Regions from separate parts of the Pseudarthrobacter sp. R1 genome, predicted to be linked through region 2. Evidence: riboswitches for the same ligand, from Rfam matches in the RefSeq annotation. Region 2 holds a riboswitch; the other holds the start of a gene.
What was found. Region 2 has a riboswitch for glycine ahead of gcvP (aminomethyl-transferring glycine dehydrogenase). Riboswitches for the same ligand answer to the same signal wherever they lie in the genome.
Positions count from the first base shown of each region.

Region 1: linked by a shared signal. The riboswitch ahead of gcvP (aminomethyl-transferring glycine dehydrogenase) and the one ahead of gcvP (aminomethyl-transferring glycine dehydrogenase) in region 2 are both predicted to bind glycine.

Region 1 covers NZ_JAMKFI010000001.1:13,481-27,959, reverse strand. Annotated here, with positions in the region: gene gcvT (glycine cleavage system aminomethyltransferase GcvT) at 479-1,639, opposite strand; gene gcvP (aminomethyl-transferring glycine dehydrogenase) at 1,650-4,538, opposite strand; glycine riboswitch at 4,719-4,817, opposite strand; gene M8J71_RS00110 (TetR/AcrR family transcriptional regulator) at 4,908-5,447, opposite strand; gene M8J71_RS00105 (MFS transporter) at 5,514-7,082, shown strand; gene M8J71_RS00100 (Dps family protein) at 7,192-7,668, opposite strand; gene M8J71_RS00095 (nitrilase-related carbon-nitrogen hydrolase) at 7,884-8,912, shown strand; gene M8J71_RS00090 (agmatine deiminase family protein) at 8,966-9,991, shown strand; gene M8J71_RS00085 (APC family permease) at 9,988-11,562, shown strand; gene M8J71_RS00080 (AMIN-like domain-containing (lipo)protein) at 11,634-12,182, opposite strand; gene M8J71_RS00075 (DUF4193 domain-containing protein) at 12,456-12,758, opposite strand; gene M8J71_RS00070 (hypothetical protein) at 12,851-13,054, opposite strand; gene M8J71_RS00065 (FAD-binding oxidoreductase) at 13,269-14,479, shown strand, end outside.
Region 2 covers NZ_JAMKFI010000006.1:21,131-35,609, reverse strand. Annotated here, with positions in the region: gene surE (5'/3'-nucleotidase SurE) at 1-610, opposite strand, end outside; gene M8J71_RS06255 (1-phosphofructokinase family hexose kinase) at 607-1,593, opposite strand; gene M8J71_RS06250 (hypothetical protein) at 1,823-2,140, opposite strand; gene M8J71_RS06245 (serine hydrolase) at 2,325-3,953, shown strand; gene M8J71_RS06240 (RidA family protein) at 4,020-4,418, shown strand; gene M8J71_RS06235 (GOLPH3/VPS74 family protein) at 4,562-5,329, shown strand; gene M8J71_RS06230 (hypothetical protein) at 5,681-5,815, shown strand; gene M8J71_RS06225 (hypothetical protein) at 5,947-6,291, shown strand; gene M8J71_RS06220 (DUF427 domain-containing protein) at 6,384-6,668, opposite strand; gene M8J71_RS06215 (VOC family protein) at 6,807-7,166, opposite strand; gene M8J71_RS06210 (hypothetical protein) at 7,246-7,557, shown strand; glycine riboswitch at 7,693-7,790, shown strand; glycine riboswitch at 7,792-7,899, shown strand; gene gcvP (aminomethyl-transferring glycine dehydrogenase) at 7,952-10,804, shown strand; gene gcvT (glycine cleavage system aminomethyltransferase GcvT) at 10,815-11,963, shown strand; gene gcvH (glycine cleavage system protein GcvH) at 12,107-12,490, shown strand; gene glyA (serine hydroxymethyltransferase) at 12,502-13,809, shown strand; partial or broken gene M8J71_RS06185 (serine dehydratase beta chain) at 14,107-14,479, shown strand, end outside.

The sequences.
Region 1 (14,479 bases), on a different contig from region 2:
AGGCGCCCTAGCCTCGCAAGCTCGGCGAGGGAACCCTGCCGGCGTGGGCCCAGTTCCTCGCCCCTGACGTACGCTTCCGGATACCGCGGCCCCTCCCGCGCCAGCTTCAGTTTTGAAGGCCAACAGTTTCACCGCAAAAACACACCCGTCACCGAAGTGCCGGGTACAGGTATCGATCGCCACCACCTCGACCCGTCGCCCCCACTCCTGGGCTTTCGACGGGCTTATACGCCGACCTTGCGTGGCTGCCCTCAAGGGGCCGGCGGAGCCGGACTTTTCGAAAGCGTGCTCCCCACCGTCTCCCTAACCTCGCAAGCTCGGCCAGGGAACCCTGACGGCTTGGGCCCAAGCACGCAGGTGTGCTGACCGCGAGGGCGCGGCGGAGCCGGGCTTTTCGAAAGCGTGCGTCAGAGGCGAGGAACGAGCCAGCACGCGTGAAAAGTCCGGTCCGCCGCGCCCCGACTGCACCGGGCGAGAACTACTTGGCGCGCTTGTAGAACGGGAGATCAACTACTTCGAACGGCTCTGCCTTCCCGCGCAGATCAACCTCCAGGGCAGTGCCGACCTCGGTAAATTCGACGTCGACGTAGGCCATGGCGATCGGGTAGCCAAGGGTGGGGCTGGGCTGGCCGGAGGTGACTTCGCCAACGATGTTGCCGTCCTTGAGGACCGGGTAGTGGGCGCGGCCAGCGCGGCGCCCCAGGCCCTTGAGGCCAACGAGCCTGCGGCCGGATGTGCTGCCGGCGCCGGCTTCCTTTTTGGCTGCCAGCGCGGCCCTGCCCACGAAGTCGCCTTCCTTGGAGAGCGCGACGACGGGTCCCAGCCCTGCGGCAAAGGGGTCGCCCTGCAGGGACAATTCGTTGCCGTACAGGGGCATGCCTGCTTCAAGGCGGAGCGAATCGCGGGAGGCGAGGCCGGCCGGATTCAGCTCCCCGTCGTCCGCGATGGCGATGAGTGCCTGCCAAAGGCCAGCGGCGTCGTCGTTGGACACAAAGATTTCAAACCCGTCCTCGCCGGTATAGCCCGTGCGGGCGAGCAGGAGGTCCAGACCGGCGCCGCCCACCAGGATCGGTACCACCACGGCGGCGTAGTACTTCAACTCCGTCACCAGTTCGTGTTGCGCGGCCGGGACGAGGCGCAGCAGCAGCTCCTGCGCCTTGGGGCCTTGGACGGCGATCAGCGAGGTGGTGGCGGAAGCGTCTTCGACGTTGGCGTCGAATCCGGCGGCCCGCTCGGCAAGGGCGGCAGCAACCACTGCGGCGTTCCCTGCGTTGGGGACCACCAGGAAAGCGTCGCTGCCGCCTTCTGGGGCGCCCTCACCTGCAGGGCGGCGGTAGGTGATGAGGTCGTCAATGATGCCGCCGTCCTCATCACAGATCAGCGAGTACTTTGCCTTGCCCACGGGCATGGCGGAAATCTTTCCCACCAGGGCGTAGTCCAGGAAGGCTGCGGCGTCCGGGCCGGTAACCCAGACTTCGCCCATGTGGGAAAGGTCGAACAGGCCTGCGCTCTGGCGCACCGCGTGGTGCTCGGCAAGCTCGGAGCTGTACTTCAGGGGCATCTGCCAGCCGCCGAAGTCGGTGAAGGACGCGCCCAGTTTCTTGTGCTCGTCGTAGAGGGCGGTGTATTTCTCAGTCACGGCGCGGCCCTTAGTTCTCGAACTCGGAAAGCGGCGGGCAGGAGCAGATCAGGTTCCGGTCGCCGGCCGCGCCGTCGATGCGGCCCACCGGCGGGAAGTACTTGTCCTGCTTCAGTGCCTTCACCGGGAACACGGCCTGCTCGCGCGGGTAGGCGCGGTCCCAGTCACTGCTGATGGCAGCCGCTGCGGTGTGCGGAGCGTTCCGCAGCGGGCTGTCAGTAACGGTGAAGTCACCCTGCGCCACCTGGTCGATTTCGGCCCGGATGGAGATCATGGCCTCAATGAAGCGGTCGATCTCGCCAAGGTCCTCGGATTCCGTGGGTTCCACCATCAGGGTGCCCGCAACGGGGAACGCCAGGGTGGGGGCGTGGAAGCCGTAGTCGATGAGGCGCTTGGCCACATCCTCGGCGGTGACTCCGGTCTTGGCCGTGAGCTCGCGCAGGTCCAGGATGCACTCGTGCGCTACCAGCCCGCCTTCTCCGGTGTACAGGACCGGGAAGAAGTCGTTCAGGCGGGCCGCGATGTAGTTCGCAGCGAGCAAGGCGGACTTGGTGGCCTCGGTGAGGCCCTGCCCGCCCATGAGCTTCACGTACGCCCAGGAGATGGGGAGCACGCCGGCGGAACCGTACTTTGAGGCGGAGATGGGGACATCGTTGCCTTCGGTCCAGGTGGCCGCATTGCCGGGCATAAAGGGCGCCAGGTGCGCCTTGGCAGCAACAGGGCCGACGCCGGGCCCTCCGCCGCCGTGCGGGATGCAGAACGTCTTGTGCAGGTTCAGGTGCGAGACGTCGCCGCCGAACTGGCCCGGCTGGGCCAACCCGACGAGGGCGTTGAGGTTGGCGCCGTCGATGTAGACCTGGCCGCCGGCGGCGTGGATGGCGTCGCAGACTTCGCGCACGTCGGCGTCATACACGCCGTGCGTTGACGGGTAGGTGATCATGATGCAGGACAGCGCGTCCTTGTTGGCCTCGATCTTGGCGTACAGGTCGGCGTGGTCGATGGTGCCGTCAGCGGCGGTAGCCACCACTACAACCTTCATGCCCGCGAGGACGGCGGAAGCGGCGTTGGTGCCGTGCGCCGACGCCGGGATCAGGCAGACATTGCGCTGCTGGTCCCCGCGCGAGTGGTGGTATCCGCGAATCGCCAGCAGGCCGGCGAGCTCGCCCTGGGAACCGGCGTTGGGCTGGATGGACACCTGGTCGTACCCGGTGATCTCGGTGAGCTGCGCTTCCAGGTCCCCGATCAGTTCGCGCCAGCCTTCGGTCTGGGAGTCCGGAGCAAAGGGGTGGATCGAGGCGAACTCGGGCCAGGAGATGGCTTCCATCTCGGCCGTGGCGTTCAGCTTCATGGTGCAGGAACCCAACGGGATCATGGTGCGGTCCAGCGCCAGGTCCCGGTCGCTGAGCTTGCGGATGTAGCGCAGCAGTTGGGTCTCTGAACGGTAGGTGTTGAACACCGGGTGCTGCAGGAAGTCGGAGGAGCGCTCGACGGCGGCATCCAGGCCGAACCCGTCCCCCACCTCAGCCAGCCCGGCACCAAAGGCGGCCAGGACGCCGTCGACAATGTCCGGTGTTGTCGTTTCATCGGTGGAGACGCCCACGGTATCCGCGTCGATGCTGCGCAGGTTGATTCCCCTGGCCTCTGCTGCGGCGATGATGCCCGCCGCCTTGCCGGGCACGGAGACCGTGACGGTGTCGAAGAAGCTGGTGTGCAGTACCTCAAGGCCGGCGGCCTTGAGCGAAGCGGCAAGGACCCTCGCGTGGCCGTGGGCGGAGTGCGCAATGGCCTTCAGCCCCTCGGGTCCGTGGTAGACGGCGTACATCGATGCGACGATCGCCAGCAGGGCCTGCGCCGTGCAGATGTTCGACGTGGCCTTTTCGCGGCGGATGTGCTGCTCGCGCGTCTGCAGGGCCAGCCGGTAGGCAGGAGTTCCCGCGGAGTCCTTCGAGACGCCCACCAGCCGGCCGGGCATTGAACGTTCAAGGCCCTTTTGGACTGCCATGTAGGCGGCGTGCGGGCCGCCGTAGAACAGCGGGACACCGAAGCGCTGTGCCGAGCCGACGGCGATGTCCGCGCCCTGCTCACCGGGAGGCGTAATGAGGGTCAACGCGAGCAGATCGGCCGCAACGGTTACCAGGGCGCCGCGCTCCTTGGCATCGGCGATCACGGCGCTGTGGTCAAACACCCGGCCGGAAGCCCCGGGTTGCTGCAGGACCACGCCGTTGATGGCGCCGTCGGGCAATCCCGTGGAGAGGTCCGCCACCTCAACCTCGAAGCCGAGTGCCTCGGCGCGGCCCTTCACGATGGCGATGGTCTGCGGCAGGCAGTCGGCGTCCAGCACCGTCTTGCCGTCGCGCACCTCTTTGTTTTTATTCGCGCGGCGCATCATCAGCACGGCCTCGGCCACGGCCGTGGCTTCATCCAGCAGGGAGGCGTTGGCGATGGGCAGGCCCACCAGGTCCTGGACCATGGTCTGGAAGTTCAGCAGCGCTTCCAGGCGGCCCTGGGAAATCTCCGGCTGGTACGGCGTGTACGCGGTGTACCAGGCCGGGCCCTCGAGGATATTGCGGCGGATCACCGGCGGCGTGACGGTGTCGTAGTAGCCCTGGCCAATCATCTGCACGGCGGTCTTGTTCTTGGCCGCCAGGCTGCGCAGTTCGGCGAGCGCCTCCACCTCGCTCAGTGCGCCCGCCAGCTCCAGCGCGGAGTCCTGGCGGATGTCCTTGGGGACGGCGGTATCCACCAGCGCGTCCACGGTGTCGTACCCCACGGCCTTGAGCATGGTGTCGACGTCGGCCTGCCGGCGTGCGCCGATGTGCCGGTCAACGAAGGTGGCAGCAGCCGGGGCGGCAACAGCCGGAGAGGCGGGGGCCGGAGATACAGTCACGGGGAACTCCATAGCTAAGGCGGCATCAGGGTACGCCGCATCGAATCGGGTTCCTCCCCGCTCTGTATTGGACCTGAGAGTTTCCGCGTTGCCGGCATCCGCTGGCCCCGCTTGCACCGTCGGTGAGCACAACAGTCCAGGTATCCGGCGAACCGGATGCCAGGCGGACAGCCTGCTACTTTCCAGAGTTGCCTCGCCGCGGCGGTACATGGGCCTGTGAGATTCCTGGGGAGGTATTGCTCCTACGGCGCCTGCTTGTACCTTCTGGCAGAACTCTCCCGCCGCAGATCAAAGGCTATTCATTTGGGTTTTCCTGGTGGCCGGTGACGGCCCACACATGCACTAATTCTCCTACGCCGCAGGCTCAGGAGCAAATACCGGCTAGCCTCTGAGCCTCTCGACGGCGGCCAGGAGTTCGTCGACCTGAGCCTGCCTGTCGCCGGCGTTTCCGGACGGCCCGCTTTCCCACATGGCGTTGAAGTACAACCCATCCCCCATGTACAGGACGGCCTTTGCCATCGCAGAGCCCACGTCCTTGCCGATCAGGTCCAGCCATTGCTGCTGGATGACTGCGAAGCGGCGGCGGGCATCCTCGTGGGCCACCTCGGCGAGTCGCGTCACGGCGACAAAAGAACGGTCCATCGGGGTATCGGACCAGAGGGATGACCGGATGAAGTAGGCCGCGGCCCCCTCCGGTGCAGCCGCCATGGCGGCGAGGTCTTCTCCTGCCAAGCGGTCCAACCGCTCCAAAGTGGCAGTGATCAGCGCTTCCTTGTTGGGGAAGTGGTACAGCAGGCCACCCTTGGAGACGCCGGCCCGTTTTGCCACCGCATCCAGCGTGGCGGCCCTCTCCCCCACGTCGATCAGGAGTTCTTCAAAGGCATCGAGGACTGCATCTCGCGCTACGGGTTTTCGGGGCATGCTTCCCATCATGCATCGCGGATAGAGGATTTCTTAACTATACCGTCTGGACGGTATAGTTACCTCATGACACCGTCCTCCGCCTCCCAGCAAGCCCTCACCCGCACTGCCCTGGACACCCCGGACCCCGCAAGGGGCACGTGGCGCGACTGGCTTGCGCTCGCACTGCTGATGTTCCCGGTCCTGCTCGTGGCCGTGGACAACACCGCCCTGACCTTCGCGCTGCCTGCGATCGCGGGAGCGCTGGGCACCTCGGGAGTGGAGCTGCTGTGGATTGTGGATGCCTATCCGTTGGTGCTGGCTGGATTGCTCGTGGCTATGGGGAGCCTGGGCGACCGGATTGGACGCCGGCGGCTCCTGATCATTGGCAGCATTGGCTTTGCAGCCGTATCGGCAGTAACAGCCTTCGCTCCCAGCGCCGGCTGGCTGATCGCCGGACGCGCGGCCCTGGGTTTCTTCGGCGCCATGCTGATGCCCTCCACACTGTCCCTGATCCGCAACATATTTGTGGATCCCAACCGCCGGCGGCTGGCGATTGCCATTTGGGCTGCAGGCTTTTCCGGCGGCGCCGCCCTGGGCCCGATTTTTGGCGGGTGGCTCGTTGAGCAGTTCTGGTGGGGAGCAGTACTCCTGGTGGCCGTGCCCATCATGCTGCCCCTGCTGGCCTTCGGACCCGCATTCATTCCGGAGTCCAAGGACCCAACACCTGGCCGGGTGGATGCGCCGAGCATCCTGCTCTCGCTGCTCACCATGGTTCCGGTGGTCTACGGCATCAAGGAATTCGCCACCGAGGGTGCCGGACCGCTGGCACTGGGCAGCCTGGCCTTCGGCCTCGCAATGGGTGCCACTTTTGTCCGGCGGCAACAGCGGCTGAAGAGCCCGCTGCTGGACATGTCCCTGTTCCGCAACCGGGTGTTCAGCATGGCCATCACGGCAAACGTCCTGGCCCTGTTCTCCTTCAACGGCTTCATCCTCTTCCTGGCCCAGCACCTGCAGCTCCTTGAGGGCATGTCCCCTTCCGCTGCGGGAATGGCAATGATTCCGGCGCTGGTGGCAACCGTTGTGGCGGGCCTTGCGGTGGTGCCGGTCGTGCGGAAGGTCCGGCCGGGTTTCGTCGTGGGCACCGGCCTGGCCATGAGCGCCGCAGGCTACAGCATGGTGACGTTCGGCAGCCATGCCGACGGGCCGGCACTGCTGCTCGCTGCCCTGCTGGTCCTGGCCCTGGGCGTCGGAACGGCCGAAACCATCTCCAATGACCTCATCCTCGGCAGCGTCCCGGCGGAAAAATCGGGGGCAGCCTCGGCGATCTCGGAGACAGGCTATGAGGTGGGCGCCCTGCTGGGAACTGCCGTCCTGGGCTCCATCCTGACCGCCTCCTACCAGCAGAACCTGCGGCTTCCCGCCGGGGCGGTCGAGGCCGCCGGCCAGGGCACTGCCCATGCCAGCGAAACCCTGGCCGGAGCCATGGAACTCGCAGCCGGGTTGCCGGCGCCCTTGGCGGAAGCCGTCCGCCAAGCCGCCGGCTCCGCGTTCGACTCCGGCGTGCACGTCACCGCGGCGATCGGGCTGGTGCTGATGGCGACGGCGGCAGTCCTGGCCGCCGTCGTGCTCCGGAGGGTGCCCAAGGCGCAGTAGGGGCGCAGGCTGCATAAGAGGCCCGCTCAGGCAGGCATAAAAACAGCGCCCGGCCCCGGACTTTCTGTCCGGGCCGGGCGCTGAAAGGCCGTACGTGGCGCCCTGCCGGCTAAGCGTCAGGCGCCGTGACGCTCGCCGTCGGCTTCATGGTTTCGGCGTTCACCATCCAGGCGAACTGCTCGAACTTGGCGATGAACTCGTGGAGCAGGTCAGCCGACGTGGGGTCTTCCTCGTCTACTTCATCATGGACCTTCCGCATGGTGCCGACGGCAGCTTCCAGGGCTGCGACGATCCGATCGATGGCATCCTTGGTGCTGATCAGGCCCTCAGGAAACGGAGCGAGACTGGTGGATTCGGCCACGGTGGAGCTGCGTCCGTCCGGGAGGGCATGCAGCGCGCGCATCCGCTCGGCGGTATCGTCGGCAAACTGGCGGGCGGCGTCGATGATTTCGTCCAGCTGCAGGTGCAGGTCGCGGAAGTTGGTTCCCACGATGTTCCAGTGGGCCTGCTTGCCCTGGAGGTGCAACTCGATCAGGTCCGTCAGCACAGCCTGCAGGTTGTTGGTCAGTGTCGGTGAAGCTTTCATGCGTCCTCCTCGATTGGTCCAGTAATCCCGACGCTACCAGCCCGGCAGCGGGCAGAGGACGGTACCTCCGGGAAATTTCTCAGTGAGCTTACTAATTCCTTTTTCCCGACATAAACGAACGCGATTCATATTTCCCCTTGCATCCGGAGCGATGGAACCGCATACTAAATGAACGTCATTCATTTAGTGACCGTCGTCTCACTGGAGTAGCAAACATGATTGAAATTTCCTGCCTCGACGCCCCCGCTTCCTTGGCCCGGACATCGCCGTCCAGCCGGAAGGCCCTGCGCGTTGGCGTGGTCCAGCACCGATGGCAAGCTGACAGCGCCGCTGTGGAGGCCGAACTCGACGAGGGCATCAGCCGGGCCGCTGCATTGGGAGCCTCGGTGGTTTTCCTGCCGGAGCTGACGCTCTCGCGCTATCCGGCGGACACGCGGCCGCACAACGAGCCAGGAGAGGGGGCAACCCGTTCCCGGCCCTCGGACATCGCCGAAGACCTGCTGACGGGGCCCACCTTCCGCTTCGCCGCAGACGCTGCCCGTCGTCACGGAGTATCGGTCCACGCGTCCCTGTACCAACGGGCCGAAGACCCGGACGGGCAGGACGACGGGCTGGGCCTGAACACGGCCATCCTGGTCTCGCCGGAGGGCGAACTCCTGGCGCGGACCCACAAGCTCCACATCCCCGTCACTGCCGGCTACTACGAGGACAAGTTCTTCCGCCAGGGCCCGGCAGCGGCTGACGCCTACGAAGTGCATGCCCCTGCCGAACTCGGCGGCGCCCGGCTGGGCATGCCCACCTGCTGGGACGAATGGTTTCCCGAAGTGGCCCGGCTGTACTCACTGGGCGGTGCCGAAATCCTGGTCTACCCCACGGCAATCGGTTCCGAACCGGACCACCCCGATTTTGACACCCAGCCGCTCTGGCAGCAGGTGATTGTAGGAAACGGCATCGCCAACGGGCTGTTTATGATCGCACCCAACCGCTGGGGCAGCGAAGGCACCCTGAACTTCTACGGTTCGTCCTTCATCTCCGACCCCTACGGCCGCATCCTCGCCCAGGCACCCCGCGACGCGTCCGCCGTCCTGGTAGCAGACCTGGACCTGGACCAGAGGAAGGACTGGCTGACCCTGTTCCCCTTCCTGGCAACGCGCCGTCCGGACACCTACGGCCGCCTCACCGAGCCCGTCCGCCCGAATGAATCCATCGGCGGCGAGCGCGGGTTCGCGGAGGTGTGCTCGTGACCGCCCCCGTCGCCCAGCAGGACGCGGCTGCCCTGGTGCAGGCCGAGTGGCGGATGCCCGCCGAAACAGCCCCGCAGGAGCGGCTCTGGATGGCGTTTCCCGCCGGCGGCTACACCCTTGGCGAGTCCGCTGAAGCTGCCCACGCAGCCAGGTCCACCTGGGCTGCAGTGGCGAACGCCGCCGTCGAATTCCAGCCCGTCACCATGGTGGTGGATCCCGACGACGTCGAGACGGCCGCCGCCTACCTCCACCCTGAGGTTGAGGTACTTGCAGCCCCGCTGAATGATGCGTGGATGCGCGACGTCGGCCCCACCTTTGTCCTGGACGGCGAGGGGAACCTTGGCGCCGTGGACTGGGTATTCAACGGCTGGGGCGGACAGGACTGGGCGCAGTGGGACAAGGATGCCCTGGTCGCCGGCGAGGTGGCCGGCCGCTCAAGGGCACACCACATCGTGTCGGCGCTGGTGAACGAGGGCGGCGGCATCCAGGTGGACGGCCAGGGAACGGTCCTCGTTACGGAAACAGTGCAGCTGGATCCGGGGCGCAATCCCGGCCTCAGCCGGGCCGACGTCGAGGCGGAACTGGCCCGCACCATCGGCGCCACCCATGTGGTGTGGCTTCCCCGCGGCCTGACCCGGGATTCCGAGCGCTTCGGCACCCGCGGCCACGTGGACATCGTGGCGGCCATCCCCTCGCCCGGCACGCTGCTGGTCCACTCCCAGGGGAATCCCGAACATCCGGACTTCGAGGTCTGCCGGGAAGTCATCGACTTCCTGCGCGGCACCACGGACGCCGCCGGCCGGCGGTGGAACATCATCGAAGTCCCCGCCCCCGAAACGCTCCGGGACGAGGAAGGCTTCGTGGACTACAGCTACATCAACCACGTGGTGGTCAACGGCGGTGTGATTGCCTGCAGCTTCAACGACCCCCAGGACGACAAGGCCCTGCAGATCCTTGCCGAGGCCTACCCCGGACGGCGTATCGTCGCCATTGACGCACGCGAGCTGTTTGCCCGCGGCGGGGGTATCCACTGCATCACCCAACACCAGCCTGCTGCCTCCCAGAAAGTGGTGTCATGACAGAAACCATCCGCACCGGCGCCCCCGCCGCAGGCGGGGCAGGACGCGGGGCAGGACAGCATGCTCCGGGTAGTGCCCACGGGATTACCCCGAAGGGCCTGAAGGGCGGGCAGCTGGGACTTCTCGCCGTCGTCGTTCTTGGCATCTCCACCATCGCACCGGCCTATACGCTGACCAGCGCACTGGGCCCCACCGTCAACGAGGCCGGGCTCCAGCTGCCGGTCATCTTCCTCATTGGGTTCATCCCCATGATCCTGGTCTCGCTCGCCTACCGGGAGCTCAACGCCGACTCCCCGGACAGCGGCACCACCTTCACGTGGGTGACCAAAGCCTTTGGCCCCTGGGTCGGTTGGATGGGCGGCTGGGGGCTCCTCGCAGCAAATATCATCGTGCTGTCCAACCTGGCCGGCGTCGCCGTCGACTTCTTCTACCTGTTCCTCTCGCAGCTCACAGGCCAACCGGGGCTGGCCGACCTGGCGGCCAATAAAGCCTTGAACGTGCTGACCTGCTTTGTGTTCGTGGCCCTGGCGGTCTGGGTCAGCTACCGCGGGATGCACACCACCAAGCTGGTGCAGTACGGCCTGGTGGGGTTCCAGCTGCTGGTCCTTGGCCTGTTCGTGGCCATGGCGTTCGCCAACTGGTCCAGCTCCGAAACGGCCATCCCCTTCAGCTGGGAGTGGTTCGATGTCACCAAAATTGAAACCTTCGGCCAGATCGCCGCCGGCATCTCGCTCTCCATCTTCGTGTACTGGGGCTGGGACGTCTGCCTCACCGTGAACGAGGAAACGGCGAACGGCAAGAAGACCTCCGGACTGGCCGGCACCCTCACCGCCGTCATCGTCCTGGCCATCTACCTGCTGGTCAGCATCGCCACCATGATGTTCGCCGGCGTCGGAGACACCGGCAACGGCCTGAACAACACGGAAATCCACGAGAACATCTTCACAGCCCTCGCCTCCCCCATCATGGGCCCGTTCGCCATCCTGATGTCCCTTGCCGTGCTCTCAAGTTCCGCTGCCTCCCTGCAGTCCACGTTTATGTCGCCCTCGCGCAGCCTGCTGGCCATGGGCCACTACGGTGCCCTGCCGAAGCCGTTCAGCCGGATCAGCACGAAGTTTGCGACGCCGGGCTTCGCCACCGTCGCGGCGGGCGTTATGTCGGCGGGATTCTATGCCGTGATGCACGTGGTCAGCGAAAACGTCCTCAATGACACCATCCTGGCCCTGGGCCTGATGATCTGCTTCTACTACGGCCTGACCGCCCTGGCTTGCGCCTGGTACTTCCGGCACAGCGTCTTCACCAGCGCCCGCAACTTCGTCCTGCGGCTCCTGTGCCCGGTGCTGGGCGGGGTGGGCCTGTTCGTAGTGTTCGTACAGACGGCCGTGGACAGCTGGGCGCCTGAGTTCGGCAGCGGCTCTGAGGTCTTCGGCGTGGGGCTGGTCTTTGTCCTTGGGGTAGGCATCCTGGCCCTGGGTGCGGTGTTCATGCTCATCATGGCCCGGCTGCACCCGGGCTTCTTCCGCGGCGAAACCCTCAAGCGGGATACTCCGGCCCTGGTTGTCCCGGAGTAGCCCCTAACAGCAGCGCACACAAAAGGTGCCGCACCCCCGATCGTTGGGGATGCGGCACCTTTTGGGTTGTGTCACCAGAAGTGCGCCACGTCCACAATCAGCCGTGAGCCGGATCCCGGGCCATCGAGCGTGAACACACGATAGGGCAGCCGGGCGCGGACGCCCAGACCGATGGTTGTGTAACCTTCAAAGCTGCCCGCCCAGGCCAGCTGACGGAAGGTCTGGTAGCCGTTGACGTTGGACAGTTCGGCCTGGTTGGCCGGGCTGTACGTGGCGTTGCCGTTGTCGTCGTAGGACGGGGCGGTCACGGTGACCTGGAGGAACGCCTGCCCCCGGACAGGTACCGGATTTCCGGAACCGTCCTGTGTCACTTTGTTGACGTAGCGGGCGTTGTAGCCGGCAACATCACCTTTAAGGTCAATCACCATCCGGTCGAAGCAGTAGTGCTGCCCGGTCCGGATGTTGGTGACGGCGGCGGCGCTCATGGTTTCAACGGCTTTCGCCTTCGAACCCCATTGGAGGCCGCAATACGATGTGGTTGCCGAGGCGGGCCCCGGAACCAGAATTCCCAGCCCGACAGCCATTAAGAGCGCCGTGAGCCAGATGAGGAACTTTTTCATTGTGGTGCCATCCATGTTTGGTGGAGCGGTTGGATAGCTCAAGCGTAGGAGCGCAGCACCGCCGAAACGAGGGTTGTGGCCGCTTCGGCGCGCAACCGTGAGGAAGCCGGGAAGCGCATCACGCCGCAGTAAATCCGGGGCCTTTTTGCCGCCGTCCTTAACCGTTCCGGTGCCGTTTCTGGACCCGCCCGTTATGCCGGATAACGGTGCCGGAAAGACGAAACAGCGCCGGACACCCGATGGGGTGTCCGGCGCTGCTTTTCGTACGGAATGTCAGCCTTCGCAGTCGCGGCAGTACTTCATGCCGTTCTTTTCGCGGGCCACCTGGGACCGGTGGCGGACCAGGAAGCAGGAGGAGCAGGTGAACTCATCTGACTGCTCCGGAACAACGATGACAGTGAGTTCCTCGTTGGAAAGGTCGGCGCCGGGCAAGTCGATACCCTCGGCCGTGTCGTTTTCGTCGAGGTCGATCACTGCGGTCTGTGCGTTGCCGCCACGCGAGGCCTGCAGTGCCTCCAGGGAATCCGCGGGTGACTCTTCTTCTTGCTTGCGTGGAGCATCGTAATCGGTAGCCATTGCATGTTCACTTTCGTTGCTGCACAGCGCCATTTCAGGCACCTCAGTGAAGCAGTTTAGGTCATTATGCACTCACCCGTGCAATAGTGTGTTCAACCAGACATTCCGCCCGGTTCCGCCGCGGAATCCAGGTGCTTTTCCCGCGCCTGGTCCGCTCCGACGGCCACGCCGCTGAGGGCCGGAAGCCACCCCCAGCGCGTCGCATCTGCCATGGCATCTGCAGCCTGGCCGGGGGTGTCGCAGTAAAAGGTGTCCGCGAACCAGGCCCGGATACGGGCCGGAAAGTGAGCTGTCATGCCCCCGACCGTACGCAGCCAATGTTGTGGCCGCGTTTCGTCCCTGTCTCGCGGACATTAATCCCGCTCCCGTTGAAAGCGTATGCCGCCCTGAATCCGGGCTGGCTGCGGCTGGAAGAAGAAGCTATTGACCGGCCCGCGGAACTGCTCCTAGACTCCGGGCATCGGGATTCCCTGTGAATAGTTTTCGCCCTTTGACCCGGAAGCATCAGCGATGGCCGCAGTTCATCACCACGATCCGGAACGTGACGTCCAGCAGTCACTGCAGGAGTTGCGTGGGCGGCTGCAGGGACCCTTGATCGAGCCACAGGATCCGCTGTACGAGGAAGCCCGGGCCGTATGGAACGGCATGGTCGATCTCCGCCCACGAGCCATCGCAAAGGCTGGGGCAGTCTCGGACATTGACGTTGTTCTGGATACTGCGCGTCGCAGTGGGCTGGCGCTGGCGGTACGCGGCGGAGGGCACAACATTGCCGGCCACGGAACTGTTGAGGGCGGCCTGGTGCTGGACCTGGGATCACTCCGGGCTGTCCAGGTGGACGCTGAACGGCGGCTCGTCACCGTTGAGCCGGGAGCTACCCTGGCTGATGTGGACCGGGCCACGGCCGCACAGGGGCTGGCGGTTCCGCTGGGGGTCATCAGCGGGACAGGGGTGGCAGGACTCACCCTTGGCGGCGGGGTGGGCTGGCTGACCCGAACCGGAGGCCTGAGCCTGGACAACCTCGAAGCCGCGGACATCGTCTCCGCCGCAGGCGAACACCTGCACGCCAGCGCGGACGAAAACGCGGAACTGTTCTGGGGGCTGCGCGGCGGTGGCGGAAACTTCGGCGTCGTATCCTCTTTCACTTTCCGCGCCCATCCCCTGCCGGCGGCCCCCTTGGGCGGCAACCTCTTCTACCGGCAACAGCACTGGAAGCACGCCCTGCTGGCCTTCGATGCCTGGACCCGGGACCTGCCTGATGAGATGAACCCGATCATCTCCTTCCTGGTCCTTCCGCCCGATTTCGGCATGGGCGACGAGCCCTGGATGATTCTTGGATTCGCCTGGGCCGGCGACGACCACCAGGCCGGCCTCAACCTCGTTGACCAGCTCCGGGCCGATGCCCCGCCTGACGAGGAGGAAGTGGGGCCGGCGTCGTGGCTGGACTGGCAGAGCGCCATGGACGCCGTGTTTCCCAAGGGCTCACGCGGCTACTGGAAGAACGTTTCGTTTTCGCGGCTGGACGAGGAGGTGGCCGACGTCGTGGTGGGTTTCGCCTCCGAGCTGGCGTGGCAGGGAACCGGTATCGACATCCACCACCTGGAGGGCGCGTTCGGGCGGGTCCCGGAGGAGGCAACAGCGTTTCCGAACCGGTCGGCGCGTTACTGGCTGAACGTTTACGGCTTCTGGCGCGACGCCGCCGAGGACGAACGGCTCACCGCCTT
Region 2 (14,479 bases):
CCGCGAGGGTGGTCTGAACGATGCCGAACCTCGTTAGCGTGGCGGTGCGGTACGCCGGGAGTTCGGGCCCGGCAGTGTTGGGTACGTTGAGGTTCAGGACACTTCCGGCGTCCTGCTCCAGCAGGAACGGCAGCAGGTTGGTCGCCAACCGTGCGGCGGTGTCCCAATGGATCTCTTCCGGATTCAGGCCGGTATCCAAAGACACTGCCATGCCGCGTCCGTCGTTGACACCGGCTGTCAGTGCCGCTCCAACGGTTCCGGAGTGCAGAATGGCCCGGCCCACGTTGGCGCCGCGGTTCACTCCGGACAGGACGACGTCCGGCGGAGGACCGAAGGCGCCGTGCGTGGCAATCATGGTGATGAAGGCCGGCGCTCCGTGCACAGCGAAGGCTTCAACGCCATCCAGGTCCTCCAGTTGGCGCTTTTCAATCGCAATTTTGCCGTCCTCTTCCACTGCGGTGATCGAGGAGCTGCTGCCGCTGGCCTCGGAGGCGGGGGCTGCGACCACCACGTCCAGGCCGGCGCGGACGGCAGCCGCGGCCAAGGCATGCAGGCCGGGGGAGCCGATGCCGTCGTCGTTGGTAATAAGGACACGGGTGGGCTGGTTCATGATGTTTTGACCTTTCGTGCCAGCTCGTCGGGGCTCACTTGCTGCGCCGCATCGGTCTCACTGGTGTCATTCAGAGGAACCATCCTGACCAGTTTCGCCACTTCATGGATCACTGATGCCTCACCGGAGCCCAGTCCGTGGCGGGTCACGTTATGGGCGCCTGCTGCCGTGCCCAGGACAACGGCATCGTGAAGGTGCCCGCCGTCGGCCAGCACCGCTGCCACCCCGGCGGTGAGTGAATCGCCGGCGCCGCTTGTTTCCACGCTCTCGAACTGCGGAACGTGGATTTCGCTGATTTCCCCGTCGCTGAGGAGCAGGGAGGGTTCGTGGGCACGGGTGATAATGACGGCCGATGCGCCCTCCCGGTTGAGGGTGTGCATTGCCTCGACCAGCTGTCCTGTTTCCGACACGCCGGCCCGGCCGCTGTCCACAACTTCAGAGTCGGACATCTTGACCACTGACGGGTTGCCCGCCAGGATCCCATTCAACCTTTCGCCGGCAAGGTCAGCGATGACGGTGCACCCGGCGGTGCGCAGGTCAGCTGTCAGCCTCCGGTACATGTCCGGCGGCACCGAATCCTCCCGGCCGGTGCCGCTGAGGATTACGGTGCCCGCTTTCATCCCGGCCTGCAACGTCAGCCCGTAAAGTTCGTCAAGCTCATGGCGGGTGAGCCGGTGGCCGGGCGACTCCGCCACCACATCGCGCTCGCCGCTGCGGCGGTCATGGACATACGCCCCGCTGTTTCCTTCGCCGGAAACAGGCAGCACCTTGACCCCTTCATCATCAATCAGGTGCTGCAGGATGCGTCCGCTTTCGCCGGAAAAAACAGCACACATGGTCACTTCGGCACCAAGCGCCTTGAGCATGCGGGCCTGCCATACGCCCTGGCCGCCAGCGTGAATGTGGATGTCTGCGGTGCCGTTTACGTCCTCTACTGTGACCGTCAGGACGGGGGACGGAGCGAAAATTACTACGGAACCCATGCCCCACCCGTCTTCCTCGGCTCTGCAACAGGAAACATGGCCATGGTTACCTCTTCCCACCGGAGTGCTCCGGCCGTTGTCGTGCGGACAAGTCGCTTAACATCGTAAGCATACTTAGCACCGGTGTGGCCAGCTGCCGCTGCGTCCGGACCTGCTCGGGCAAGCGGACGACGGCGGGCGCCCCCCGCCGTCGTCCGCTTCCCTTTGCTGTGGGTCTCGTCGCCCGCCTTTACGGGCTGAGGTCCCAGTGGACCTGGATTGCCTCTGCGACGGGGCCGGTGGTGACGTCCACCCGGAACGCGACGGGCGCGGTCCCTGTCTCCTCAATGACGGCGTCGCGGTACACCCGCCCGCATCGGGGGCACAGCGTGTAGAGGTCCTCGTCCTCCGGCCAGGGCGCCAGCCCTTCGGGGACCGGGGATGCCGCATAAACGGGCACGCCCTCTGAGTTCGCCTGTATCAATCCGTCCTGGCTGACAGTGTTGCCGCACACACAGGTGATGGTGGTGACATCATGACCCACCACATCGGCGGTTTCAGCGTCCACGATGACCTCCCGCGTGCTGGAAGGGAACTGGTGGTATCAGCTTATGCCCGCTGATCCGCCTGGCACCCAGGCCTACCCAACTTCCGCAGTTTCCATTGCCTGCCTGCAGCGCGGGGTCCAGAATTGAGGCTGTCGGGAAGGCTGGGGCCTACTGAAACGCCCACCGCCTGATCAAGGATTCGACATGGATAATGGTTCCGTTTTCCCGAACCGGCGTACCGTACTGAAGACCGCCGGGATGGGGGTGGCCGGGGCAGCCGGTTTACCCCTCCTGTCCCCTTCCGCCGGCACGGCTGCACAGCCTGCACCAGGATCACTGCTCCCTGCCCCGCCCAGGCAGGTCGAACCACTGCTGGACCGGGCGAAAGTGGATAACGCCCTGAAAAGGCTTGACGAGTTCATTCAGGACGCCATGGAAAGTACCGGCCTTCCGGGCGTGGCTGTCGCCGTGGTGTACCGGGACGAGGTGGTGTACGCCAAGGGCTTCGGGGTCCGGGAAGTCGGGAAGCCCGAAAGGATCACACCTGACACCGTGTTCCAGGTGGCTTCCGTATCCAAGCCGTTGGCCTCCACCGTGGTGGCAGGGGTAGTGGGACAACAGGTCATCGAATGGACAGACCCCGTTATGGAGCACAACAAGAACTTCGCGTTCCACGATGGCTACGTCACCCGTAATGCAACCTTCGCTGACCTGATGTCCCACCGCAGTGGACTGCGGACGAGTTCGGGTGATCTGCTGGAGGACCTCGGGTTCGATCGTGCCTACATCCTCAGCCACCTCAACCAGCAGCCCCTTGATACCTTCCGGGCGAGTTACAACTACAGCAATTTCGGCTTCACCGAGGCTGGCCAGGCCGCAGCCGACGCGATGAAGACAACCTGGGAGGATCTGGCCGAGGAGATCCTGTTCCGCCAACTGGGCATGTCCGCATCGAGCTACCGGCTCTCGGACTTTGAGGAAACCAAAAACAAGGCCAGGCTCCATGTGCCGCTTGGGAACAAGGAGTGGGCAGCGAAATACCGCCGCGCCCCTGACGCCGAGGCTCCCGCCGGGGGCGCGAGTTCATCCGTGCGGGACCTCGCCCAGTGGCTCCGGCTGCAGCTGGGCAACGGCACCTACGAAGGCAAGCCGGTTATTGATTCCGCTGCCCTCCAAACAACCCACGTTCCCCATGCCTTCTCCGGTCCGGCGTCGGCTCCTGCTGCCCGTTCCCGCTTCTACGGGCTGGGCTGGAACGTTTCCTACGATGACCAGGCCCGCGTCCAGCTGGGACACTCAGGGGCATTCAACCTCGGCGCAGCCACCGCTGTGTCGATGCTCCCCGGCGAACAACTGGCCATTGTGGCCCTGACCAACGGCCGCCCGCAAGGGATTCCTGAAGCAATCAACGCCGACTTTATGGATACGGCCCAGCACGGGCGGCCCACCGTCGACTGGCTGACCTTTATCTCTGGCATCTTCAAGCAACAGGACGAGGCCGGCAAGCCTGAGGTGGACTACACCAAGGTTCCCGCCAACCCCTCGCCCGCCAAGCCAAACAGGGCCTATTCAGGCACCTATGACAACTCCTACTACGGCCCCTTGCTGGTCTTCGAAGAGGGCGGGAAGCTGGCCATGAGAATGGGGCCGGCCGGCAGCCCCACCACTTTCCCGCTCACCCATTTTGACGGCGATACGTTTAGCTTTGAATCGATCGGAGAGAACGGCAACGGCCTGGCCGGTGCGATTTTTGCAGCGGCAATCGGCGGCTCCTCACCAAGCGTCACCCTGGACTTCTACAACAGAACCGGACTTGGGACCTTTACGCGGTGATGTTGGCTGAGATCACCAGGGCTCGGCAAACAGTGTGCACTACCCAGATGGAAAGAAGGGTTTCCAATGTCAGACCGAAAATTATTGAACCCCAAAGAGCTTCATGCGGCGCCCGGATTCACGCACGTTGTCACCGCTCCTGCCGCAGGACTGGTGTTTCTATCGGGCCAGGTCGCGCTTGATGCCAACTTCGCCCTCGTCGGCGGCGACGACCTTGGTGAGCAGACCAAGGCCGCCATGCGCAACATCAAGACAGCCCTGGACAGCATCGGGGCTTCGTGGGAGGACGTCTATCGACGAACCATCTACACCCTGCAGCCCACGCAGTACGAAACGATCACGGCAGCTATCGAGGAAGTTCAGGGGTCGTCAGATCATCCTGCCCAGACGATCGTGGGCGTCACAGGCCTCGCAATGGACGGCTTGCTCATCGAAATCGAGACGACGGTAGTCCTGCCCGGATAGGCTAACCGGGGGTTCCTCGGCCCGCGCGCTGTCGTATTGGAGGCACTGTCATCAGCCCGGCGGGGCAGCCGGGCGCTGAAAGTTAGGGCCCCCGCCTGCAAATCCCCATTGTGGTGGCTGCCCAACCGGTCCACCATGATGCTATGGATGCTGAAACACCTAGATCTGTGGAGCTGAGCCTTCCCCAAGCTTTCCTGCTTTTGGCCACAAATGACGAGAACGGTAAACCTGAAGTGCCGCTGTTCGCACTTAGGACAACGGTGGCAGGGGCGATTTTGGCCGAGTTGGACCTGCTCGGCGCGATCGAGTTGCAGGGGAAGCGCGTCAGGGCCACTGGCACGGCCCCGGTAACGGACTACCAGCACGAGCTGGAACTCATCCGCAGCAAATCCCGGCCCCACACTCCCAAGTGGTGGGTCTCGGTGCTGGAAAGCCGCGCCGAAGTGCTGCGCGTTTACGACGGGCTGGTGTCACTGGGCATCGTGGAGCATGTCGGGGAAAAGCACCTGGGCCGGTTCCGGGCCGTGCGGTTCCCGGAGAAGGACCATGCGCCCGAGGCGGCGCTGCTGAAAAGGGTCCAGGCCGCGCTCAACGGCGCACCGTCCAACCTCGAGGTGCCGGATACCACGGCAACCGGGGCACCCGGTGCGGGGACCACGGATGGCGGGAGGCCTGGCGCCACGGAGCCTGGCCCCAACCCGCCCGGCGCCAAACCCGTTCCCAAGGCACCCGATGCCAGGATCATCGTGCTGATCGCACTGCTTCAGGCGTCCGGACTGCTCCCGAAGCTCTTCCCGGAGGCAGACAGAATCCGGGCAAGTGAGCTGTCGAAAGACTATTGGCCGTCGCGCGCGATCGAGGACGAGCTTCGCATGGTCAGGCTGGCTGAGGAAGAAGCGGCAAATCTTTGACCCCACGGAACTCTGGCCGATGATGATCCCGGGGCTGCCTTCTACCTAATTCTCGCCAGGATAGGACCAAACGTCCTAAAGCCGCTTGGAGTCGCGAATTTCTTAGGGCAGCAGAAAAGGACGATGCAAATTCAGTGCATTTCCGGCTTTAGTTGCGACCGTTGACAGGAAAAGACTAAGAGCGAATCTTCTGTCATGAAGTGCAAAAGGAGATAACCGTACTCGTCACACTCCCTGGCCCCGCGTCGGGGCTGCGGGACGCCCGCTGGAACAGGTTTTTCAAGGACTGGCATAAAAAATAAAAGTAGGTATGGTATCGGGTAACGCAAAGCACAGAAAGGCGTGATTCCGATGTCCGGAAAATCCCCGAAAAGCGGCGCCGCTAAAAAAGCCGGCAAGTCGATCCTCGAAAAAAGAGCCGACAAAAGAGCTAAAAACGAAACCAGTGAAATTAACTTCGTAAAGCCGCGCAAAAACCAGCGCTGATCAAGCCAGCGGGCAGCCGAAACGGGACTCCTAGCCCGGTCGGCTGCCCGCGCCATCCCGCCTGCGCCATTTCGCTTTCGCCATTCACCAGCGGCGCCTAAACCTCGTTTTTCAGCTACAAGGACAACACCATGAACACTTCCGTCAATGCCCTAGTGGTCCCTGCCCGCCTCGTTCATCCGGTCCACATCAAAACCGTGGAGCTGGACCTTGCAGCACTACAGCGGGTGGCTGCAGGGGAAGTAGGGCGTATTGCCAGCACTGACTGGCATGCCTACCTGGACAGCGAGGGAATCAGGTACGCCGAGAACCTCCGGGCCGAAGTCCTCATCCGTGAAGCAGGCATCGATCTCGACGAAACCATCCACGGAACCGCCATGTTCCTGGGCCACACAAACCCCGGCGAAGAGACCGACGCTCCCCGCCACCTCATCCGGCTCGCCGAGCAACTGTTCGATCTTCCGCTGGCGGCGTAGCCGGGATTGCAGGCCGAGGGCGCGATGGTGGGCCCTGGCAAAAGCAACGGGCGGCGGCGGGAAGTCCCGCCGTCGCCCGTTGCTTTCCGCTGCTACGCCTCGATGGTCACGCCGCGCCAGAAGGCGATGCGGTCCTCGATCTGTTTGGCGCGTGCCTTGGGCTCCGGGTAGTACCAGGCCGCGTCCACGTTCAGCTTTCCGTCCACTTCCAGCGAGTGGTAGCTGGCTTTGCCCTTCCAGGGGCAGACCGAATAGAGGTCACTGTCCCTGAGGTAGCCCGCATTTACTGCGTCACGCGGGAAGTAATGGTTGCCCTCCACCACCACGGTGTCCGTGGATTCGGCGATGACTTTTCCGTTCCAGATAGCCCTGACCATGTGGTTCCATTCTGTTGGGTGCCGCCGCATGGGAATGCCGCTCGTAGGTATGCCAACGCGATGGCGTGCGCGCTTGTTCCCGGAGGGCGGGTTCCAGCGCCGGAACGTGAATCACCGGCACAAAGTTCGACGGCGGTGCTACCGCGGGCTTTGGTCGATAACGCAGAAGCGGTTCCCGTCAGGGTCGGCGAGCACCACGAAGTCGGAGTCCTCCGGATACCTGTCCCAGTCGACGCTCCGGGCACCGAGCGAGATCAGCCGCTCCACCTCTGCTGCCTGGTCGTCCGCATACAAATCCAGGTGGATGCGAGGGTGGTCCTGCACGGGCGTCTCGCTCAGCATAAGTGCCAGCTGCGCTCCCGGTCCCGACGCTGGCACGAGGATTATCCAGGTCTCATCCCCGGGCTCCCGGGGGACGTAGCCGAGGGCGGCATGCCAAAAAGCTGTGGCGCGGGCGACGTCATTGACGCCAAGGACGGTGCTGCCGATGGTCAACATCCGCCCAGCCTAGCTACAGCGGCCGTCGTCTGTCCGGTGCGGCGGGGTAACTATCAACAGCACCACTAGACTCGCCTGCATGGGGGAAAACAACACACCTGACGCACACAAAACGCCGAGACTTGCCCGCTTCCGTGGAGCTGTCCTGCCGGTAGCGGCCCTCGCCGTGGTGCTGGTGGGGTGCTTCGTCGCGTGGAGCAACAGCCAAAATGCCAGCTTTGGCTGGTTCGCCTACGCGCCGCTGAGCAACGAGCCCTTCAGCGGAAGCGGCTTGGCGTTCGTTACGCCAGGGACGCAGGCCGGCCTGGCAATCGCCGTCGTCGGTTTGCTCGTCCTGGCATTCTGGGCCGGGTACCGGATCGGCACCAAAGCCAGCCCCAGGACCCCCTGACCCGCGCTTCGGTGAGAGGGCGACGGCGGCACCTCCCGCCGTCGTAAGCCCACCTGAAAATGCAACCCCGTTTTGCATCCAGCCCCGCAACCAGGTATGGTGTGAGCCGTGTCACCCACCAGTGGCACGTGCTTATGATCTGCGGCGGGAGAGTCCTGCCGGTACGTTCTGCAGGCGCCGTAGGAGCAAATCCTCCCCAGGAATCTCTCAGGCCCACGTACCGCCGCGGCAAGGCAACTCTGGAAAGCAGTCCGGGAAACCGGGCTCACCGACGGTGCAAGTGGCGCTCTGCTGAACAGCAAAGCAACGCAAAACTCTCAGGTCCAATACAGAGCGGGGAGGAACCCGAATCAACGTGGTGCTTCGGCACCACCTGAATTATGGAGTTCCTCTCATGACGGTTCAATCGTCCCCAACCACCTTCGCAGATCGCCATATCGGCGCGCGCCGCCAGTCCGACATCGACACGATGCTCAAGGCCGTCGGCTACGACAGCCTCGATGGCCTCGTCGACAGCGCGGTCCCCGATTCCATCCGCCAGGACAAGCCCCTCACCCTTGAGAGCGCACTGAGCGAAGTCCAGGTCCTCGCCGAACTCCGCAAGCTTGCCGGCAAAAACAAGACGGCCGTGCAGATGATCGGCCAGGGCTACTACGACACCGTGACCCCGCCGGTGATCCGCCGCAACATCCTCGAAGCCCCCGCCTGGTACACCGCGTACACCCCGTACCAGCCGGAAATCTCCCAAGGCCGGCTCGAAGCACTGCTGAACTTCCAGACCATGGTCCAGGACCTCACCGCGCTCCCGGTGGCCAACGCCTCCCTACTGGACGAGGCCACCGCCGTCGCCGAAGCCGTGCTGCTGATGCGCCGCGCAAACAAGTCCAAGACGGTCAAGGACGGCAAGACCGTCCTGGACGCCGACCTCCTCCCGCAGACCATCGCCATCGTGCTGGGCCGCGCCGAAGCCCTCGGCTTCGAGGTGGAGATCGCCGACCTCACCAACGGACTGCCCGACGGCGACATCAACGGCGTCGTTCTCCAGCAGCCCGGCGTCTCCGGCCGGGTGTGGGACCAGTCCGCCGTCATCGCCGAGGCCAAGGACCGCGGGGCCCTGGTCACCGTCGCCGCCGACCTCCTGGCCCTCACCCTCATCACCCCGCCGGGCGAGCAGGGCGCGGACATTGCCGTCGGCTCCACCCAGCGCTTTGGCGTGCCGTTGTTCTTTGGGGGACCGCACGCCGCCTACATGGCCGTCCGTCAGGGCATGGAGCGCACCCTCCCCGGCCGGATCGTGGGCGTTTCCAAGGACAACGCCGGTGTCCCCGCCTACCGCCTGGCCCTGCAGACCCGCGAGCAGCACATCCGCCGCGAGAAGGCCACCTCCAACATCTGCACCGCGCAGGCGCTGCTCGCCATCGTCTCGTCCTTCTACGCCGTTTACCACGGCCCCGACGGCCTGAAGGCAATCGCCGAAACCGTCCACACCAACGCCCGCGCCCTGGCCGCCACGCTGAAGACCGCCGGCCGCGAACTGGTGTCCGACACGTTCCTCGACACCCTCACCGTCCGCGTGCCCGGCAAGGCCGCCAAAGTGATCACCGCCGCCGAAGCACACGGCATCAACCTGCGCCTCATCGATGCGGACACAGTTGGCGTGTCAGTCGATGAAACCACGACGCCGGAGGTCCTCTCCGCGGTTGTCGTCGCCTTTGGCGCCGGTCCCGTTGTGGAAGCTGCCGGGTTTGAGCTGCCCGCGTCGGTGCTGCGCACCTCCACCTACCTGCAGCACCCGGTGTTCAACACCCACCGCTCTGAGACCCAGCTGCTGCGCTACATCCGCCGCCTCTCCGACCGGGACCTGGCGCTGGACCGCACCATGATCCCGTTGGGTTCGTGCACCATGAAGCTGAACGCCACGGCCGAGATGGAGGCCATTTCCTGGCCGGAGTTCGCCTCGATCCACCCGTTCGCTCCGGACTCGCAGACAGCCGGTTGGCGCGAACTCATTGCCGGCCTGGAAGCTGATCTCGCAGAGATCACGGGCTACGACCAGGTGTCCATCCAGCCCAACGCCGGTTCCCAGGGCGAGCTGGCCGGCCTGCTGGCGATCCGCGGCTACCACCACTCGCGCGGGGACCAGCAGCGCAACGTCTGCCTCATTCCCGCTTCGGCGCACGGCACCAACGCCGCCTCCGCGGTCCTCGCGGGGATGAAGGTTGTCGTGGTGGCCACCGCCGCTGACGGCACCATCGACCACGCCGACCTCGCAGCTAAGATCGAGGCCCACAAGGACGTCCTCTCGGCCATCATGATCACCTACCCGTCAACGCACGGCGTGTATGACTCAGATGTGCGCGAGGTGTGTGATGCCATCCACGCGGCAGGCGGCCAGGTGTACGTTGACGGCGCGAACCTCAATGCTTTGGTGGGCTTGGCCCAGCCGGGCAAGTTCGGCGGCGACGTTTCGCACCTGAACCTGCACAAGACGTTCTGCATCCCGCACGGCGGCGGCGGACCCGGCGTCGGACCTGTTGCTGCCAAGGCGCACCTGGCACCGTTTATGCCGGGCGACGCCAACAAAGCTGCGCATGAGGACGGGCACGGGGTTGCGATTTCAGCGTCCCGCTTCGGTTCGGCCGGTGTGCTGCCGATCTCGTGGGCGTACGTGAAGCTGATGGGCGGGCACGGCCTCACCGAGGCCACCAAGTCCGCCCTGCTCGCTGCGAATTACGTTGCCGCGCGGCTCGACGAGCACTTCCCGGTTCTTTACACGGGTGAGAGCGGCCTGGTGGCGCACGAGTGCATCCTGGACCTGCGCGACCTGACGGCCAGGACCGGCGTCACGGCCGAGGACGTTGCCAAGCGCCTCATCGACTTCGGCTTCCACGCACCCACGCTGTCGTTCCCGGTGGCCGGCACGCTGATGGTGGAGCCCACGGAGTCCGAGGACCTTGCAGAGATCGACCGCTTCATTGAGGCCATGATCGCCATCCGTGCCGAAATCGACCAGGTGGCCAACGGCGACTTCCCGGTGGAGAAGTCCCCCCTGCGCAACGCACCCCACACGGCAGCCGCCGTCGTCACCTCTGAATGGAACCGTTCCTACCCGCGTGAGCAGGCAGCCTTCCCGGTGGCCTCGCTTCGGCAGGACAAGTACTTCCCGCCCGTGGGCCGCATTGACGGCGCGGCAGGTGACCGCAACCTGGTCTGCTCCTGCCCGCCGCTTTCCGAATTTGAGAACTAAGGATTCTGTGATGACCGAGAACTACACCGCGCTCTACGAGCAGCACAAGATTGCCGGCGCTTCCTTCACGGACTTCGGCGGCTGGCAGATGCCCCTGAAGTACAACTCCGAACTGGCAGAGCACCACGCCGTGCGCAACGCCGCCGGCCTGTTCGACCTCTCCCACATGGGCGAAGTCTGGGTCACCGGTCCGGACGCCGGGGCGTTCCTCGACTACGCCCTGGCCGGCAAGCTGTCCGCGGTGGCCGTGGGCAAAGCGAAGTACTCGCTGATCTGCCAGGAGGACGGCGGCATCATCGACGACCTGATCACGTACCGCCTTCCCGCGGCTGCGGATGGAACAGCCAAATACCTGGTGGTCCCCAACGCCGGCAACGCGAAGGTCGTTGCCGCCGCACTGGCTGAGCGGGCTGCCGCCTTCGACGTGGTTGTGAATGACGTTTCCGCCGCGACCTCCCTCATCGCCGTGCAGGGACCGAACGCCGAGGCCATCCTGCTCCAGCTGGTCCCCGCTGAACAGCACCCGCTGGTGACGGAGCTGAAGTACTACGCGGCTGTGGAGGTAGGGATTACCGTCAACGGCACAGTACAGGAGTTGCTGCTGGCCCGCACCGGGTACACCGGCGAGGACGGCTTCGAAATCTACATTCCCAACGAGGACGCGGCCGGCCTGTGGGACGCGCTGCTGGAAGTTGGGGAGGGCCACGGGCTCATCCCTGCCGGGCTGGCCTGCCGGGACTCGCTCCGCTTGGAGGCCGGCATGCCCCTCTACGGCAACGAGCTTTCCCGCGAGGGCAGCCCGTACGCCGCAGGCCTGGGCCCCGTGGTTTCACTCAAGAAGGAGTCGGACTTCGTGGGCAGGGCCGTGCTGGCCGAGCTCAAGGAACTGGGCGCCGGCTCCACCTCCGGCCGCAAGCTGGTGGGCCTCAAGGGCCTGGGCCGCCGCGCCGGTCGCAGCCACTACCCGGTCCTCAAGGACGGCAACGTCGTGGGCGAAGTGACCTCCGGCCAGCCGAGCCCCACCTTGGGTTACCCGATCGCCCTGGCCTACGTCGACGTCGAACACTCAGCACCCGGCACCGCCCTGGACATCGACCTCCGCGGCAAGCCCGAGCCCTTCGAAGTAGTAGAGCTGCCGTTCTACAAGCGCCAGAAGTAACGCTCTCTCACTTGATGCGCGGTTTGTCCCGACGCTCTCTCACTTGATGCGTGGTTTGTCCCAACGCTCTCTCACTTGATGCGCGGTTTGTCCCAACGCTCTCTCACTTTCTAAACACTAGACACGAACCTAAGGAAATACACATGGCAAAAGTTGTTGCTGAACTGAAGTACTCCGCCGAGCACGAATGGGTTGCTGCTGACGGATCCGGCCCCACCAACATTGGTATCTCGGCCGTGGCCGCCGAAGCCCTCGGCGACATCGTGTACGTGGACCTGCCGGAGGTTGGCTCCACGGTCACCGCGGGCGAGACCTGCGGCGAGGTTGAATCCACCAAGTCCGTCTCCGACCTCTATGCGCCGGTCACGGGCGAGGTTGTGGAGATCAACGACGAGGTGGTCTCCGATCCCGCCCTGATCAACAACGATCCCTACGGCGCCGGCTGGCTGTTCAAGGTGGCCGTCACCGAAGAAGGCCCCCTGCTGTCCGCCGAAGAGTACGCGGCAGCTAACGGCGGCGAGCTGTGAGCGGCGCGGGCATGACCACAACGGCAGCCTTCGACCAGATCGTCTCCCCGTCCCTGGACGCCGACCTGTCCGCGCTGGATCCCGAGATCGCAGCAAAGATCGACGACGAACTCACCCGCCAGCGCGACGGCCTGGAGATGATCGCCTCCGAGAACCACACCGCCGTCGCCGTGATGCAGGCGCAGGGTTCGGTGCTGACCAACAAGTACGCCGAGGGCTACCCGGGCAAACGCTACTACGGCGGCTGCGAGCACGTGGACGTCGTCGAGCAGCTCGCCATTGACCGCATCAAGGCACTGTTTGGCGCGGAGTTTGCCAACGTGCAGCCGCACTCCGGCGCGCAGGCCAACGCTTCGGTGATGCACGCGCTGATCAAGCCCGGCGACACCATCATGGGCCTGAACCTGGCCCACGGCGGCCACCTCACGCACGGCATGAAGATCAACTTCTCCGGCAAGCTCTACAACGTGGTGCCGTACGGCGTCCGCGAGGACACCCACACAGTGGACATGGCCGAGGTTGAGCGCCTGGCGCAGGAGACCAAGCCCGCGCTGATCGTTGCCGGCTGGTCCGCCTACGCCCGGCAGCTGGACTTCGCCGAGTTCCGCCGCATCGCAGACTCCGTGGGCGCCTACCTCATGGTGGACATGGCGCACTTCGCCGGGCTTGTGGCCGCCGGACTGCACCCGTCACCGGTGCCGCACGCGCACGTAACCACGTCCACCACGCACAAGACCCTCGCCGGTCCGCGCGGCGGCATCATCCTGACGAACGACGCCGACATCGCCAAGAAGGTCAACTCGGCTGTGTTTCCCGGCCAGCAGGGCGGCCCGCTGGAGCACGTCATCGCGGGCAAGGCCGTGGCGTTCAAGATCGCGGCCTCGGCCGAGTTCAAGGAGCGCCAGGAGCGCGTCCTCGCCGGCGCCCGGATCCTGGCCGAGCGCCTGGTCCAGCCCGACGTCACCGCCAAGGGCATCAGCGTAATCTCGGGCGGCACCGACGTGCACCTGGTCCTCGTTGACCTGCGCAACTGCGAGCTCAACGGGCAGCAGGCCGAGGACCGCCTCGCGGCTATCGACATCACGGTCAACCGCAACGCCGTCCCGTTCGACCCCCGCCCGCCGATGGTCACCTCCGGCCTCCGGATTGGCACACCCGCCCTTGCTACGCGCGGCTTCGGTGAGGCTGCGTTCCGCGAAGTTGCGGACATCATCGCCGAGGCTTTGACGGCCGACGCCGACCTTTCGGGGCTGCGTCACCGCGTCGAGGCACTCGCCGCCGCGCATCCGCTCTACCCGGGCGTCCAGAACCTCGCCTAACAACCCTATGGCTGGCTTAAGGCCCGTCGGGTCCGAACTCCACTGCATGCTCGGTCGCGAAGACGCCCGCTGAGCGGACGTGACGCTCCCTTAGACGCATGCTGCCGGAGTCCGGACCCGAAGGGGCCCCGTCCGTCCCCTTCGGAGTCAGGCAGTCAGTGATTGGCGGCAAAGGTGACAGGCCGAAGGTGGGCGAGCGGATTCCGGAAGCGTGCGTCAGAGCGACGAAGGAGCAGCACGCGGAGGAATTCGGTCACCCACCACGCAACCCACGCACATTCTTAGTTAGGACAAGTAATGGCTGTTGGAGTCTTTGACCTTTTCTCTGTTGGGATCGGGCCTTCGAGTTCGCATACTGTGGGGCCGATGCGGGCTGCCGCCGTGTTTGCCGAGGAGCTCAAGGCCTCCGGCATGCTGGCTGAGGTGGCGTCGCTGCGGGTTGATCTTTATGGGTCGCTCGCGGCGACGGGCCACGGCCACGGCACCATGACGGCCATCCTGCTGGGGTTGGAGGGGTTTCATCCGGAGTTGATCCTGCCGGACGAGGTGGAGGAACGCCTGGCCGGGATCGCGGAGACTGGAATCCTCCAGCTGGCGGGCGCTGTTCCGCTGACGTATGGGGTGAAGGACATGGTGCTGCGGCCGCTGACCATCCTGCCCCGGCACACCA